2 linked regions of the Hahella sp. HNIBRBA332 genome follow. The protein of the gene in region 1 interacts with the protein of each later gene in a pairwise test. Links are inferred from orthologs where the notes say so. Each region holds a gene or a part of one and is shown on either strand. Other genes may lie near its edges.

The links. Proteins that work in one complex are often made in the same cells at the same time.
Region 2: the proteins of mrdA (region 1) and O5O45_RS30285 interact in binary tests that used the Escherichia coli proteins (3 or more experiments, as listed by UniProt). The link is inferred for Hahella sp. HNIBRBA332 from one-to-one orthologs.

The regions. Positions count from the first base shown.
Region 1 is NZ_CP132203.1:6,954,423-6,958,071, reverse strand. What follows is about bases 1-2,997. They hold mrdA (penicillin-binding protein 2), read right to left. Parts: upstream 2,434-2,997; coding sequence 568-2,433; downstream 1-567. Other genes in these bases: rlmH (23S rRNA (pseudouridine(1915)-N(3))-methyltransferase RlmH), read right to left, coding at 2,718-2,997; rodA (rod shape-determining protein RodA), read right to left, coding at 1-469. In the rest of the region: more of rlmH, read right to left, coding at 2,998-3,188; rsfS (ribosome silencing factor), read right to left, coding at 3,229-3,582. UniProt on the Escherichia coli protein: Catalyzes cross-linking of the peptidoglycan cell wall. Responsible for the determination of the rod shape of the cell. Is probably required for lateral peptidoglycan synthesis and maintenance of the correct diameter during lateral and centripetal growth.
Region 2 is NZ_CP132203.1:6,807,334-6,810,383, reverse strand. It holds O5O45_RS30285 (penicillin-binding protein 1A), read left to right. Parts: upstream 1-344; coding sequence 345-2,756; downstream 2,757-3,050. Other genes in the region: O5O45_RS30280 (malic enzyme-like NAD(P)-binding protein), read right to left, coding at 2,817-3,050; O5O45_RS30290 (pilus assembly protein PilM), read right to left, coding at 1-167. UniProt on the Escherichia coli protein: Cell wall formation. Synthesis of cross-linked peptidoglycan from the lipid intermediates.

The DNA of each region.
Region 1 (3,649 bases):
CAATAATATGCTTAAAGGACGGAGGGAGAATACGGTCCGACAGATACCAGGCCACCATCATCGGCACCGCCAGTTTCATGAATTCAGATGGTTGCACCCGTACGCCGACGCCTGGAATTTTCAGCCAGCGTTGAGCGCCCTTGGCGTCGCTACCGACCGCCAATACCGCTACCAAACCGGCCAATCCGAGAAAAAACACCCAAGGAGCCCAACGACGAAACACTTGCGGATCAAATCGGGCCAGAATAAGCATCAGAGTAGAGGCGACAGCAAAGTGAATGCCTTGCCTGGCCACATCGGACATACTTTTCTCACTACCGCTGTACAGCACGAACAAACCGCCAAGCACCAGAATCAGCAGCAGAGTGAATAGCGGAACGTCGATGTGAAGAATGCTGGCGAGCGTACGAGGTCGGCTGAAATGCGCCTCACCGCCGGGTAACTGCCTTACGAAATCGCTGCTTTTCATATCCCAAGTATCGACCTGCGTCTCCCGACACTGGTCGGGACGAATGTTTATAGTAATAGTCGCTACGGGAATTACCCGCGCATCAATACAAATCTAGTTCAGGGCGAGGCCGCCTGCATCTGGCCTGGCTCCAGTTCAGGCCCGACCAGATGAGCGTCAAACATCTTGCGCGCCACCGGCGCAGCAGCGCCACTGCCTCCACCGCCATTTTCAACCAATACAGCTACGGCGATTTTGGGGTTATCCACTGGCGCAAATCCAACAAAAAGCGCATGGTCGCGGTGACGTTCAGCGATGGCTTCCGCATCGTACACGGCATTCTGTTTGATGCCGATCACCTGCGCCGTCCCGGTTTTCCCGGCCATTTTATAGGAGGCGTCCTTACCGCTGGAGCGGGCGGTGCCGTGGCGACCATGCATGACGCCTTCCATCGCCTTGATTACATAGTTCCAGTACCACTCCTGCTTGAGCGTGACGTCAGGAGGCGACTCAATATCCGTCACTTCGCTTTCATTAATTGTCTTGATCAAACGGGGACGCACCCACTTGCCTCGATTAGCCAGCACCGCCGTGGCCGTGGCCAACTGCATGGGCGTGGAAAGCATAAAGCCCTGACCAATTCCCATATTCAACGAATCCCCCGGGAACCAGGGAAGCCGTCGCGCCGCGCGCTTCCATTCCCGTGAGGGCAAAATGCCGTCCTGAGCTTCGTCGATGTCGTAGACTAACTGTTCGCCAAAGCCGAACTTCGCCATATAGGCGTACATATTATCGACCCCCATACGGAAGGCCATGTCATAGAAAAAGACATCGCAAGATTGCTCGATAGACGCATTGAGGTCCACCCAACCATGCCCGGAGCGCTTCCAGTCTCGATACTTGCGGTCGTCGTTTTTAAGTTGGTACCACCCTGGATCCCATACCCGTGAGTTGACGTTGATGATTTCTGTATCCAGTCCCGCCAACCCAAGAAACGGCTTGATGGTGGAGCCGGGTGGATACTGTCCCCGCAGCGCACGGTTAAAAAGAGGAATGTCCGGTGAATCCTGCAGCGCTTTATAAGTCGCGGAGTCGATACCGGTGACAAACAGGTTAGGATCAAAACTGGGCGTACTGACCAGCGCGAGGATTCCGCCAGTAGAAGGCTCTATCGCCACAACGGCGCCTCGTCTGCCATCCAGCGCTTCGATGGCGGCGCGTTGCAGATTGACATCCAGATACAGTGAAATATCCGCGCCAGGGGTTGGCGCAACACGATCCAGAACTCTCAGAACGCGCCCCCGCGCGTCAGTCTCCACCGTCTGATAGCCAACGGAACCATGCAGCAGGCTCTCATAATGGCGCTCCACGCCAAGCTTACCGTAATACTGAGTGCCGCTGTAATTGGCGGGGTCGACCTGTTTCAATTCCCGCTCGCTAATGCGGCCGACATAGCCCAGAACGTGGGCCAGCGTGTCGCTCAACGGATAATAGCGGATCAACTCCGCCTCGACTTCAACACCCGCAAGTCGGTGTCGGTTCACGGCGATGCGAGCGATCTCCTCCTCCGTCAGCCGCGACTTCAGCGTCACTGACTCATACGGACGCCTGCGCTGCCCCATACGCTTGCGGAACGACTCAACATCATCTTCCGTAATCTCAAGGAGGTCCTGTAACTCCCCAATTGTAGCGTCCAGATCTTTTATCCGTTCTTTCACCAATGTGAGGGAAAATGTGGGCTGATTATCCGCCAGCAAAACACCATTGCGGTCATAGATCAAACCGCGAGTGGGCGTGATGGACTGCAATTGCATGCGGTTACGGTCAGAAAGGGTCTTATAGACTTCGTGCTGGCTGATTTGCAGGTAGTAATAGCGGGCGAACAGCGCAAGACTCAGGGCGATCACTCCCAGAGCAGCCCAGATGGCACGTTGGAAAAAAATGCGTTGCTCGCGGAAGTGGTCTTTCAGCTCTCGGGAAGCCATGGCTCTATGTGGTCAATACCGTCAGTTGCTGGTTATGTCAGGCTCCGCCGGTAGATATTATTCTGATCGCGGACGCAGGCGCTATTATCTTAGTCCTATCTATCCGAGGACGGTACTTACTATCTTTCCATTTTTCCCATACTTACCCTCTTATTCTCATTTTTCGAGGTGAGGCCAGGAATCTCCTTAGTTCGGGGTTAAAGCCCAATCAGGGTCAGGGCCGTCGATACGGCCCGCCCGCTTGATCACCCCCGCCTTGATCAGGTCTGACGTCGCTATGACGATCACTCCCGGTGGTATGGATGCCCTTGCAATATGGTCCAGGCCCGGTAAAGCTGCTCTGCGAGCAGCACTCGAACCAGCGGATGCGGCAAGGTCAGCGGCGACAGCGACCATTGTTGATTCGCTCTCGCTCGACACGCATCGCTCAGCCCGTCCGGTCCCCCCACTAGCAAAGCGACATCCTGACCGGACATACGCCAGCGCTCCATTTGTTGAGACAATTGAGGGGTGGACCATGGCTTGCCTTCGACTTCCAATGCGACGACATGATCGCCGGAACCCAGCGATTGCAGGATGCTCTCTCCTTCCTGGATCTTGAGCTTTTGCGGGTCCGTGTTTTTTTGGCGCCTGGGCATGGGGATTTCGAAGAGCTGCAAGGGCATGTCACGAGGCATACGTTTAACGTACTCGTTATAACCCTGCTCAACCCAGCCAGGCATTTTACCGCCCACTGCGATTAGCTTTATCCGCACTGTAATTCTTTAATCGTCAATAAATACTTTATTGCCGGAATTACATGTGATGCGACATGGATTCCGCCACAGGCGAATCGCGCCAGAAGCGCTCCAGGTCATAAAACTCCCGGGCCGACGGCAGCATGACATGAACAACGATATCGCCCAGGTCCACCAGGATCCAATCCGACGCCGAGCCGCCTTCAGAGCCCAGCGGACGACCGCCGTTGGCTTTGACTTCAGCAATGACGTTATCCGCGATGGACTTAACGTGACGATTCGAAGTTCCGCTGGCGATGACCATGTAGTCCGTTACGCTAGTGCGGTCTTTTACATCCAGCACGGAAATATCTTTTGCTTTGATATCTTCCAGTGCCTTAATGACTAACTCTTTCAGATTTTCAGTCTCCATAACGCCTCATAGAGGGGGGGTTAAAGAATATTTAAATAATGCGGCGCCCACCGCCCGCAAGCGGTTT
Region 2 (3,050 bases), 150 kb from region 1 along the record:
TCATTGATATTCTTTTCAACGACTGCGTTCGGCGGCAAAGGCTCCACGGCATAACTATCCACTCGATATCGACTGCCCTGCTGACTGAGTTCAATCAGCTTGACCGATGTAGAACTGATATCAAGCCCTAAAACCGGCTGTTTTTTCTTTCCAAATAGTCCAAACACAAAGTTGCCTTCTTATCGCACTACGGTTAAAAGGTTAAAGTCTGCTCTGAAAGCATAGCCAACATTCGAAGATTACTAAAATCTCCAGCGCAAAAAGCGTATAATCTGACTGTGTTATCCAAACCTAAAGAAATTTCTTAAATAATAGACATAGATTGTAAAGATGTCAGGAAAAACATGCGAAATTTTGTGAGGCTCTTACGATTTTTAAGTTGGATGTTCGCGGCGGGCCTCGCCGCCGGTATTGTTATTGCATCCAGCTTCTATCTTTTCTTATCACCCAACCTGCCTGATGTGGAGCAGTTAAGATCCGTCCAACTACAGACTCCACTGCGAATATATACCCGCGACCAGCAACTGTTAGGTGAATTTGGCGAAAAGCGAAGAACGCCTGTTTCCTACAATCAAATACCTACAAATCTTGTCAACGCCTTCCTTGCTGCGGAAGACTCCGCTTTTTTTGAACACCAAGGCGTTAATATAAAGAGCTTGGCGCGCGCTTCTTTGCAACTTGCCAGTACTGGCCGCATTCAGTCCGGCGGCAGTACGATTACAATGCAAGTCGCAAAAAACTTCTTTCTCAGTCAGGAACGCACTTTCGACCGAAAATTCAATGAGATACTTTTGGCTTTAAAGATTGAGCGCGAACTTGAAAAACCGGAAATACTTGAACTTTACCTAAACAAAATCTATCTAGGGAATAGGGCATATGGCATAGAGGCCGCAGCAAATGCTTATTATGGGAAGAGCATCAAAGAACTGACACTTGCTCAGGCAGCGATGATCGCCGGCCTTCCAAAAGCCCCGTCCAAATATAACCCTATCGCTTCGCCGGATCGGGCGCTAATCCGCAGAAACTGGATCCTAGGCCGCATGCAGGAGTTGGGAATGATTACTCCAGAGCAGCAGGCCGAGGCCCGCAAGGCTCCGGTCACCGCCAGCTATCATGGCGCCCAACCTGAGGCGGATGCGCCTTACGTAGCAGAAATGGCGCGCCAGGAAATTGTCAACCGGTTTGGCGTCGACGCCTATACCGATGGTTACAATGTCATTTTGACGATAGATAGTAAATTACAGAAAGAAGCAGACGCAGCCCTAAAGCGAGGGCTCGTCGAATATAGCGAGCGCCATGGCTACAAAGGCCCTGCTGGGCATATTGACGCGCCAGAGGGCGACGACGCATTTAATATTGTCGCTGAACGTTTAAAAGAGTTCCCCTCTGTTGGAGAGCTCAAACCCGCATGGGTCGTCGCCGTCACAGAGAAGAAGGCGACCCTGCTGATGTCCTCCGGCGACACCGCCACACTGGCCTGGGAAGGTATGGCCTGGGCGCGCAAGTACGTTCATGTTAACGAGCGCGGCGCTCCCCCCAAAAAAGCAGAAGATATATTCAAGCAAGGCGATGTCATTTATGTGAAGCCGCATGATGACAAACTGTTCCTCAGCCAGATCCCCAACGTTCAAGGCGCCGTAGTTTCACTAGCGCCAGAGGATGGAGCCATATTGGCGTTAACTGGCGGCTTTGACTTCTTTTTAAGCAAGTTCAATCGCGCCACTCAGGCATTGAGACAACCAGGCTCCAACTTCAAACCGTTTGTTTATCTGGCGGCTCTGGAGAATGGCGCCACCGCTTCGACTACAATAAATGACGCCCCCGTTGTTTTCGAAGACGCCAATCTGGAGGACTCATGGAGACCGCAAAACTCATCTTTGAATTTTAACGGCCCAATGAGATTGAGAAAGGCGCTTTATCAGTCTCGCAACCTTGTTTCGATACGTCTCCTGCAAAAGATAGGCATCGATACTACTGTCAACTTTCTTTCGCAAGTCGGATTTGAGGAAAGCCGCATCCCACGCAATCTCTCACTTGCCTTAGGATCGGTTGAATATACGCCAATGAATGTGGTGTCAGGGTACGCCGCCATCGCTAACGGTGGATATAAAGTAAGTCCCTACCTTATAGACAAGGTCATCGACTATAACGGCAAGGTTGTTTATCAAAGCAACCCGGCAGTGGCATGCAGCCAATGTGACAACAATAGAAAGACATCCTCCAGCAATGACCAACATCAGGCCAATATAGCGCCCCCCATTGCCGACCCTAGATCGGTCTACATATTAAATAGCATCCTGCAGGACGTTATTAAGCGCGGCACAGGAACCAAAGCCTTGTCTCTTGGCAGAAACGACCTAGCAGGCAAAACAGGCACAACTAATGACCAGGTCGACGCGTGGTTCTCCGGCTACAACGCCAACATTGCAACGACTGTTTGGGTGGGCTTTGATCAGCCTTCGACACTGGGTCGACGTGAATACGGAAGCCGCGCGGCGCTCCCCATATGGATCGACTTCATGGAAGAGGCGCTTAAGGACATGCCGGAAGCGCAGCTCAAACAGCCCCCCGGTATAGTCACGGTGAAAATTGACCCAGACACTGGCGAGCGTGCAGCACCGGGACAGGAGAATGCGATTTTCGAAATGTTTAAAGCGGAGGCGGCGCCACAGGTAGTGCGCCAAGACTCACCCACCTATGACGGCGGAAGTAGTGGCTCCAACGATACGCCACTCATGGAGATGATTTTTAATTAGCCCCCCTTCACGCCACAAAAAAGCCGCGCAATTGCGCGGCTTTTTATTCCTCAACTCAAATCATACAATTTTAATATCGTCGATTGAGTTCAATGGGTAGTGCTCGGGGTAAGGCAAACGAGCAACACCTGAGTCAACCGCCGCTCTGGCGACAGCCGCGCATACTTCCGTCAACAAACGAACGTCCATCGGTTTTGGGATGATATAGTTCTTGCCAAACTCGAATTGCTCACCGCCATATGCGTCAACAACATCCTGTGGTACAGGCTGTTTGGCCAGTTCACGGATAGCGTT